3 regions of the Streptomyces sp. NBC_01450 genome follow, and region 3 is predicted to be linked to each of the others. Evidence: riboswitches for the same ligand, from Rfam matches in the RefSeq annotation. Region 3 holds a riboswitch; each other region holds the start of a gene.
What was found. A riboswitch is a leader RNA that binds a small molecule or an ion and turns the genes downstream of it on or off. The one in region 3 is predicted to bind cobalamin.
Positions count from the first base shown of each region.

Region 1 (3,213 bases), 5.4 Mb from region 3:
CGTACACGCCCGCGATGGACGCGATGGTGGCGGTGGGCGCGATGGCGAGGAGGAGGGAGTTGCGCATGCCCACGGCGGCGATACGTTCCCGCAGGGCCGCCCAGCGCTCCGGCCAGGTCAGCTCCACGTCGTAGTGGTCGGGGTGCAGGACGCCACGGGCCGTACGGGTCTTCTCCCAGGCCGGGAGCGGGCCGCTGCGCTCCGCGAGGTCGGCCGAGGCCTCGTACGCGGCGAGCATGATCCGCTCGGCGATCCGGGTGGAGAGGGCCTTGGCCCGCGGGGAGTCGAAGGGGACGCGCAGCTTGAAGAAGACGTCCTGGAGCCCCATCGCGCCGAGGCCGACGGGCCGCCACTTCGCGTTCGACCGGCCGGCCTGCTCGGTCGGGTAGAAGTTGATGTCGACGACACGGTCGAGGAAGGTGACGGCGGTGCGGACCGTCTCGTCCAGCCGCTCCCAGTCGATGTCCCCGTCGATCACGAAGGCGCCGAGGTTGACCGAGCCGAGGTTGCAGACCGCCGTCTCCCCGTCGTCCGTGACCTCCAGGATCTCGGTGCAGAGGTTCGAGGAGTGGACGGTGTGGCCCGGCTCCGCCGTCTGGTTGGCGGTGCGGTTCGCGGCGTCCTTGAAGGTCATCCAGCCGTTGCCGGTCTGCGCGAGGGTACGCATCATGCGGCCGTAGAGGTCACGGGCCGGGATGGTCTTCTTGGCGAGACCGGCCGCCTCCGCCCTGCGGTACGCGGCGTCGAACTCGTCGCCCCACAGGTCGACCAGCTCGGGCACATCGGAGGGGGAGAAGAGGGACCACTGCCCGTCGGTGTCGACCCGGCGCATGAACTCGTCCGGGATCCAGTGCGCGAGGTTCAGGTTGTGCGTACGGCGGGCGTCCTCACCGGTGTTGTCGCGCAGCTCGAGGAACTCCTCGATGTCGGAGTGCCAGGTCTCCAGGTAGACCGCGGCCGCGCCCTTGCGCCGGCCGCCCTGGTTCACGGCGGCGACGGAGGCGTCGAGGGTCTTCAGGAACGGCACGATGCCGTTGGAGTGCCCGTTCGTACCGCGGATCAGCGAACCGCGCGAACGGATCCGGGAGTACGACAGTCCGATGCCGCCCGCGTGCTTCGAGAGGCGGGCCACCTGGTGGTAGCGGTCGTAGATGGAGTCCAGCTCGTCCAGCGGGGAGTCGAGGAGGTAGCAGGACGACATCTGCGGGTGCCGCGTACCGGAGTTGAACAGCGTGGGGGAGGAGGGGAGGTAGTCGAGGCGGCTCATGAGCCCGTAGAGCGCCGCGACCTCGTCCAGGGCCCGGTGCCCCGCTTTTGAATCGAGCGCAGTGTCCTCGGCCAGGCCCGACGCCACGCGCAGCATGAAGTGCTGGGGCGTCTCGATGACCTTGCGGGTGATCGGGTGCCGGAGCAGATAGCGGCTGTGCAGGGTCCGCAGGCCGAAGTAGCCGAAGCGGTCGTCGCCGTCGGTGTCGATCAGGGCGTCCAGCCGGGCCGTGTGCAACTGGACGAACTCCGCCGTGCGGTCGGCGATCAGGCCCTCGCGGTGGCCGGTGGCGATCGACTCGGAGAAGGACGTGACGCCCTGCGAGGCGGCCTCCGCCGCGATGCTGATCGTCAGCAGCCTGGCCGCCAGCCGGGAGTAGACGGGGTCCTCCGAGATGAGGCCCGCGGCCGCCTCGGTGGCCAGCTCGCGCAGCTCCGTGTCGTCCGCGCGCGCGGACCGGCCGCGCAGCGTGGCGGCGGCGACCCGGCTGGGGTCGGCGTCGGGGAGGTCGGCGGTGAGGTCGGTCAGGGTACGCAGCAGCGTGGTACCGGGACCGTCCGTCTCCACCGGGACCTGCTTCCGCTCCTGCTGTGCGAAAGCGGTAGCTGAAGCCGGGTCGGCTGGCGCGATGGTCACTTGGGGCTCTCCCTCGCTCGGCACGGGGCCTGGCGGAGGGCAGGGCAGCTCACGAGCGCACACGGCGTCGCGTCCACCGACCCATTCCGCGAGGCCCGGACGTCATGCACCCGGGCCGGATGGCCGGGCGCGCTGTCGGCAGGTCCTCGGACTGACGCGAGTGCGTGGGCGCGGATGCGCGAACACGTACAAGTACACCGTTGCGGGACAGTTCCGGATTCGCACCGGATTCCCCTGCGGCGACAGCGAGCATGAGCATACATCTTGTGCCGGGCCGCGGTGACACCCCCACATGTTGTGTCGCGCTGGTGTCAGAGTGTCAACTCATAGGTGAGGAGAGTGATGTCGTCGAGGTCGGGGATCGGGTTCCAGTCGCGGTCGGGGGTACGGGTGAAGCCGAGGCGTTCGTAGATGCGGTGGGCGGCGTGCATGGTGCGCTGGGTGGAGAGCACGACGCGTACGCAGCCGGCGGTGGCGCGTGCGTGGTCGACGCAGGCGCGGACGAGGGTCTCGCCGGCGCCGCGGCCGCGGGACTCACGCGCGACGGCGAGCATACGGATCTCGGCTTCGCCGGGGAGGGCTATGTCGGCCATGGGGCCGCCGTGCGGTACGAAGGTCACGGCGCCGAGGAGGTGGCCGTGGTCCACGGCGACGAGGACCTCCGCGGCGGCGGCCCGCTTCGCCACGTCCCGCAACTCGCCGAGGTACTCGTCGCTCTCCCCGAAGTCGAGCAGACCGTCGCCGAGGTAGGCCTGCGCGGTGATCTCGCCGATGCGGGCGTATTCGTGGGGGCGGGCGTGTCTGATGCGGATGTCCATGCCGGTGAGTGTGCAACAGGGCGCGGGAACGGGCCGCCGGATTTTCGTCCGACGGCCCGTGGGGGTTGTTGGTGCGGTTCTTCGGCTGCGGGCCCGGTGGGGGCTGGTCGCGCAGTTCCCCGCGCCCCTGAAAGCCTGGGGCGCCGGGGCGCAGCCCCGTGCCCCAGGGGCGCGGGGAACTGCGCGCCAAGCCCCCACCCACCCGCAGTCAACACACGTACCCGGGGGCCTGGGGGCGGAGCCCCCGGCTCAGTGGGCGGAACCGGCCGTGGCCGGGGGAAGCTCCGCCTCGACGCCCGGGTCGCCCGCGTCCGCCGTGTAGTCCTCCGGAGACGTCTCGTCGATGCCGTCGGGCGCCTTGAAGGCGCGGAGGGCGAAGGTGAGGACGACGGTGACCACGACGTTCAGGACGAAGGCCGTCAGACCGATGTAGCCGATCTCCCCGATGCCCGGGATCTCCTTGGAACTGCCGCCGAAGTGCTTCTGGGTGGG
Region 1 covers NZ_CP109480.1:4,307,909-4,311,121, reverse strand. Annotated here, with positions in the region: gene OG568_RS19160 (ribonucleoside-diphosphate reductase subunit alpha) at 1-1,903, opposite strand, end outside; cobalamin riboswitch at 2,024-2,162, opposite strand; gene OG568_RS19155 (GNAT family N-acetyltransferase) at 2,215-2,721, opposite strand; gene mctP (monocarboxylate uptake permease MctP) at 2,971-3,213, opposite strand, start outside.
Region 1: another riboswitch for cobalamin. It lies ahead of OG568_RS19160 (ribonucleoside-diphosphate reductase subunit alpha); the one in region 3 lies ahead of OG568_RS43270 (CbtB domain-containing protein).

Region 2 (3,213 bases), 390 kb from region 3:
GTGACGGGGTTGGTCTCCAGGAAATGGATCTTGGCCTGCGCAGTCTCCGCGGTCTGCTGCTTGCGGGTCAGGTCGCCGATCACGATGACGCCGGGGTCGCGGTCGGCGACGGTCTCCCAGCTGATCTGGGGCCACTCGTCGTGGGTGTCGGCGAAGGCGTTCTTCGCGCCGACCGCGCGGGTGATGGCGCCCGGCGCGCCACAGCAGCCGGCCAAGTAGGGCGACTGGGAGTTGGCGAACCAGTACATGAGGGAGACGCCGGAGGCGTGCAGCCCGGCGGTGGCTTCGCGCACCCGCTGCTGCAGCTCGGCGACGAGTTTCTCGCCGCGTTGCTCGATGCCGAACGCCCGTGCCAGGTCACGTATTTCGTCGTACATGACGTCGAGCGTGAGCGATGTGCTTCGCGATCCGTCGCCACCGTCGTCGTTGTCCTTGCCCGCCGAACAGTCGGAGGGCGAGACGTACGTCGGAACGCCCAGCTCCTCGAACTGCGACCGAGTGGCTACGCCACCCTTGCCGAGGGTGGAGACGAACGACGCGGTGACGAAGTCGGGTTCGGCGTCCAGGACCCTCTCGAAGGAGGGCGCGTCGTCCGCGAGCCGTGGCACGGACGCGTTGGCCTTCCCCAGCCTCTTCATCACCGGGTCGGTCCAGGTCGCTGTGCCGGCCATGCGTTCGGCGAGACCGAGGGAGAGCAGGATCTCCGTGGTGCCCTGGTTCAGGGAGACGGCCCGCTTCGGGGCCGACTTCAAGGTGACCTTGTGGCCGCAGTTGTCGATGGTCACTGGGTAGCCCGCGGCGGCGGACTTCCCGGGGTCATCGGTGCCGCTCTTCGAGCCGCCACAGGCGGTGAGCAGCAGGGCGGACGCGAGGAGAAGTGCGGGGGTGCGGAGCACGGGCATGCCTCGGGGTCGGGGCTCGTACGCGGAGCCTGGCCTACGGACGTCCCTCCGCGCGGGGCGCGAAGGTGCCAGCAGGTATTCGGACTCGGGTTCGTCCGGACAGGGCGCCTTCCCGGTCTCCCAGTGGCGTTCTGTGCCCCGCCCGTCCCCCTCACCGCTGCGCGTCAGTTCCGGATTCGCACCGGATTCCCTGGCCTCGGGTGTGGCTCGACTGGCCTGATGAGGCTATCAAGCCCGTCGTAAGGTCAGTTCGTGCGATCGGTCACTGGATACGGGACGAACGTGCTGGTGTTCTCGTCGATCCGCAGGGACTGGCCGAGTGGCGGTGCTGCGCTCTGGGGGCAGACGGTCTCGTAGCCGAGGCCGTAGCGGTCGGTGAGGCGTTCGATGTCGTAGCGTTCCTCTTCTGCGGCCGAGTGGCAGGCGGTGTACGGCAGAATCAGCGCCGCCGCGAAGTAGTGGGCGATGCCGATGCGGGCCAGGTCACGGACGGAGGAACCGGGCGGGAAGTCCTCGCCGGCCTGACGGTCCAGTTCGTCGCCGTATTCGAGCAGGGCGAGCTGAGTGGCCATGCGGAACGCGCGCTGGCCGGGACGCAGGCGTGTGGACAGGAACAGGGTCCGGCTCGGCTCGTCGTAGTGGTGCAGGCGCTCGCCGGTCTCGGCCGCCAGTCGCACACCATGCCGATCGGTGAGGCGCGCGCCGAGGGCCCTTGCGACCTCGCCCGGGCGGACGCCGATCTCCTCGGCCAGCCGTTCCGCCGCGAGGTCGGTGTCGTGCAGGTAGTTCTGGCGGCGGTAGAAGAAGTCGCGGATCTCCTCGTGCGGCGAGCGGGAGGCCTCCCGCCCGGCGTCCCGACCGTCGGCCGTACCGGCGAGCCGTTCGGCCAGGAGCTGGTTGCGGCGGCCGAGATCGAGCAGGACCTGGGCAACGCCGGGCATGCGCGCGGCGAGGTCCGTGAGGTCGGACGGTGACACCCGGGCCTCGGCGAGTTCGCCGACCAATGCCTCGCGCAGATCAGCCACCAGCCTGCTCGTGTCACGCTCCGAAAAGAAGGCCGGGTCGACGCCGAAGGTCTCGGTGAGCCTGAGCAGGACCGGCACGGTGAGCGGGCGGGAGTCGTGCTCCATCTGGTTCAGATAACTGGGCGAGATGCCGAGGACTCGGGCCAGCTCGGCCTGGCTCATCCGGCGTTCCTCGCGCAGCCGCCGCAGCCGTGCTCCCGCGTAGATCTTGCTCACCGCGCTCCTCACGTCGCCGGGGACGGACGATCGTCAGCGTAGGCGACGAACGACCCGCCGCCCCCTTCGCGAACTTGGCAAAAGGCGCTGTGAAGATTCGCAGAAGTCAGCAGACATCCATGCTTGATGGCACTCAGTGCCAGTGTCAGAGTTTCAGTGCGGCCCTCCGGACCTTCGGCAGCAGGAGCACAACACCGGGCGCGATTCATGCCCTGACGTCGGAGAACACGGCCGTGATGCCCGCCTGCACGGCAGCATTGCTCAATTCCGCCCAGGGACGGGATAGCGGAGTACGTCCGGACACCCAGATCCACACCCACATGTGCTACGCCGAGTTCGGCGACATCGTCCGGGCCATCGACGACCTCGACGCCGACGTCATCAGCCTGGAAGCCGCCCGCTCGCACATGCAGGTCGCCCGCGAACTCGCCGACCACGGCTACCCGCGCGAGGCCGGACCCGGCGTCTACGACATCCACTCCCCGCGGGTGCCGAGCGCGGACGAGGCCGCCGAACTGCTGCGCATCGGGCTGAAGGCCATCCCGGCCGAACGGCTGTGGGTCAACCCCGACTGCGGCCTGAAGACCCGCGGCTGGCCCGAGACCCGCGCCTCGCTGGAGAACCTGGTCGGCGCCGCCCGCGCGGTCCGTGAGGAACTCTCCGCGTCCTGACGCAGGCCCCACCGGCCGGGGGAGGAAGCACCTGCCGTCCTCCCCCGTACAGCGTCACGCCCCGCCACCAAGGTGCTGACGGATCCCACGGGAGTGTGCGGAGGAATCGAGGAGTTCTTCGACGAGCGCCTGGCCGCTTGGGAGGCGGCCGGCATCAGTCACGACAGGTTGGTCATAGACCCGGGACTGGGCTACTTCCTGGGCGGCGGCCCCGAACCGTCGCTGAGGACTCCGGCCGGTCTCGAACGGCTGAAAGCCCGCTTCGACGTACCGGTGCTCATCTCCCCCTCCCGGAAGTCGTTCCTGCGGACGCTCACCGGGAGCGGCCTTTCCGGAATCGGTCCAGCCACACTGACGGCGGAGCTGTATGCCGCGCGCAGCGGCGCGGACTTCATTCGC
Region 2 covers NZ_CP109480.1:9,313,109-9,316,321, reverse strand. Annotated here, with positions in the region: gene OG568_RS41535 (ABC transporter substrate-binding protein) at 1-902, opposite strand, end outside; cobalamin riboswitch at 956-1,133, opposite strand; partial or broken gene OG568_RS41530 (ImmA/IrrE family metallo-endopeptidase) at 1,244-2,143, opposite strand; partial or broken gene OG568_RS41525 (5-methyltetrahydropteroyltriglutamate--homocysteine S-methyltransferase) at 2,428-2,814, shown strand; partial or broken gene OG568_RS41520 (dihydropteroate synthase) at 2,854-3,213, shown strand, end outside.
Region 2: another riboswitch for cobalamin. It lies ahead of OG568_RS41535 (ABC transporter substrate-binding protein); the one in region 3 lies ahead of OG568_RS43270 (CbtB domain-containing protein).

Region 3 (3,213 bases):
TTCGCAGTCCGTGCATTTCTGCCAGTCTTGAGAACCCGAACCCATCATTCAATGCTTATCGGTGCATCAAAAATCCATCAACGGCCTTTGGGGTCAGTCATGCGACACCGCTACCCGATCAGGGAAATCGCCCGGCAGGCCGGACTGGGCACGGCCACGGTCGACCGCGTCCTCAACCAGCGGGGCAACGTGACGGAGAGCACCATCAGGGAGGTGCACGAAGCCATCAAGGACCTGGACCGCCAGCAGAGCCAGGTCCGGCTCGGGGGCCGCACCTTCATGATCGACATCGTGATGCAGACCCCGGAGCGGTTCTCCACCGCGGTACGGGACGCACTCGAAGCCGAACTGCCCTCCCTGCATCCCGCACTCGTGCGCTCGCGCTTCCACTTCCGCGAGACTTGCCCTCCCGCCGAACTGATCGGAACCCTGGACAAGATCGCGAAGCGCGGTACGCGGGGTGTGATCCTCAAGGCCCCCGACGAACCGGAGATCGCGGCTGCGGTCGCCCGGCTGGCCGCGGCCGGCATCCCCGTCGTCACCCTGGTGACCGACCTGCCCCACAGCGCGCGCCTGGCGTACGTCGGCATCGACAACCGCGCGGCCGGCGCCACCGCCGCCTACCTCCTCGGACAGTGGCTGGGCAAACGGCCCGGCAACGTGCTCACCACCATCAGCCGGGGCTCCTTTCGAGGCGAGGAGGAACGCGAGATGGGCTTCCGTGGCGCGATGCGCCTCGCCGACCCCAGGCGATCCCTGGTGGAGGTCACCGACAGCGACGGCCTGGACGCCACCCAGCACGATCTCGTCCTGGAGGCGCTCGAGCGGGACGAGGACATCATCGCCGTCTACTCCGCGGGCGGGGGCAACCTCGCCACCCTCGGCGCCTTCGACGTACTCGGGCGGGAGTGCGCGGTGTTCATCGCCCACGACCTCGACCACGACAACACCCGCCTGCTGCGCGAGGGCCGCCTGTCCGCGGTCCTCCACCATGACCTGCGCCAGGACATGCGCCGCGCCTGCCAGATCATCATGCGCGCCCACAAGGCGCTGCCCGACGACGGCCCGTCGCTGCCCTCGGCGATCCAGGTGGTCACGCCGTTCAACATGCCACCAGGTGCTCCGTCCGTGCCGGTCGTCGACTGAAACCCGCTCCGAGCCTTCGCGCGGTCGGTGACGCTCGCGGCCCCCGCGGGCGGACAGCCTCCCGCGGAGGAGACGACTCCGCCGGACAGGTCCTGGCGGCCGGCCGAGTTCCGTCACCGTCGACCCGCTGTGCACACGGGATCGGCCACCCGGCGCGAGAGGAAGATCACCCCACGTGGCGCGGTCTTGGCCCCGTACCCGACACGCGGTACGGTCGGTGCGATATCGACGACGGCAAGACGGAAGCCGGTGGGAAACCGGCACGGTCGCGCCACTGTGAACGAGAAGCTCCAACCCGCTGGGACCTCTTGTGAGTCAGACCCGTAGCCGTCGTCCAGTGCACCACCGAGATGGGACGCGAACTCCCGAGGAGGTCCTGCCATGGCGCAGACCGTCGCCCAGCCGACAGCCACCACCCCCGTCGTTCCCGCCAAGCTGCCGCTCAAGGCGATAGCTCCGTGGGCGGTCTTCTTCGGCATTCTGATGCTCGTCCTGCTGTACTTCGTCGGCGCCGAACAGGGCGCCACCGCCGTCGTCTCCGGTGAGGACGTCCACGAGTGGGTGCACGACGCCCGCCACCTGCTCGGTTTCCCCTGCCACTGACCGAGGGGAACCCCAGCACCGTCATGAACTCCGCAACGGTAAGAAACCTTCTCGTGCGGGGCATGCTCGCCGGCCTCGGTGCCGGCCTGCTCGCCCTGCTCGCCGCCTACTTCCTCGGCGAGCCGAACGTCGACAGCGCGATCAGCTTCGAGGAAGCGCACTCCCACGAGCACGAGATGGAAGTCGTCTCCCGCTCCTTGCAGTCCACCGCCGGTCTCGCCACCGGCGTCCTGCTCTACGGCGTCGCCTTCGGCGGCATCGCGGCGCTCGCGTTCTGTTTCGCGCTCGGTCGCGTCGGCCGGTTCGGCCCGCGGGCGACCGCACTGCTGCTGTCCGGCTGCGCGCTGCTGGCCGTGTACGTCGTGCCCTTCCTGAAGTACCCGGCCAACCCGCCGTCGGTCGGCAACGCCGACACCATCGGCAAGCGGACCACGCTGTACTTCCTGATGATGCTGCTCAGCGTGCTCCTCGCGATCGCCGCCACCATCCTGGGCAAACGGCTGGCACCCAGGCTCGGCACCTGGTACGCCACCGTCTCCGCGGTGGCCGCCTTCGCCGTCGTGATCGGTCTGGCGTATGCCTTCCTGCCGGTCATCAATGAGGTGCCGAAGGACTTCCCCGCCACCCTGCTGTGGCGGTTCCGTCTCTCCGCGCTGGCCATCCAGACCGTCCTGTGGGGCGGATTCGGCCTGGTCTTCGGCGAGTTGGCCGAGCGGTTGCTGAATCCCAAGCCGGTGACGGCCACCGCGAGCCGGTCGGTCGCCGTCCCCAACTGACATGACCCGACACACGAGTGAGGGCCCACGGAACCTTCCGGGGGCCCTCTCGCGTTTTCCGGTGTCGCCGACGGAGCCAAGGGGCCGGAGTTGGAGCCGGACTCGGAGTTGGACGTCGATGCGGATGCCGGCTGCCCGCGCTGCGCGATAGCCGAACTGCTGCGTCGTCACCGGGACCTGGCCTCCTGAGCCGTTGGTGATGGCCCGACCGGGCATCGAGGAGGGCGGCGTGCTTGGCGAGGCGTCTGACGTGCGGCTGAGACGCGCGCGTCACGGCCGGAACGGCATGCCGCTCGGTCTCCGAACCGTCGGGCGCCGTGGAGTGTGTTCCGTGGAGGAAGTGGTGAACCGGTGAAGGATTGACGGGAGTTGTTAAAAGTTGGAAGAATCCAGCTCGCTTCGCCGCGTCTGAAGTGAGCGGAGCGACACAAGTGGTTTGGGCGGCATCTCTTCCGCCGGTTCTTCCATTGCTTCTCGCGTTGATCCGTGCGTTGGTCCCTCCGCTGGTTCATCCACTTCTGTCGTCCGTGTCGCCGTCCGCGTCGGTCACTCGCGCGAAGTCACCTCCCACACTCTCGATTTCACAGAGGCTCATCTTGTCGCGTTCGCAACACTCCAGAACTCTGGCTGTACTCGCCGCAACCACATTCGCCACCGTCACCGTACCCGTGCTCGGGGCGGGGGCGGC
Region 3 covers NZ_CP109480.1:9,704,385-9,707,597, forward strand. Annotated here, with positions in the region: gene OG568_RS43265 (LacI family DNA-binding transcriptional regulator) at 100-1,146, shown strand; cobalamin riboswitch at 1,344-1,492, shown strand; gene OG568_RS43270 (CbtB domain-containing protein) at 1,528-1,749, shown strand; gene OG568_RS43275 (CbtA family protein) at 1,773-2,525, shown strand; gene OG568_RS43280 (hypothetical protein) at 3,122-3,213, shown strand, end outside.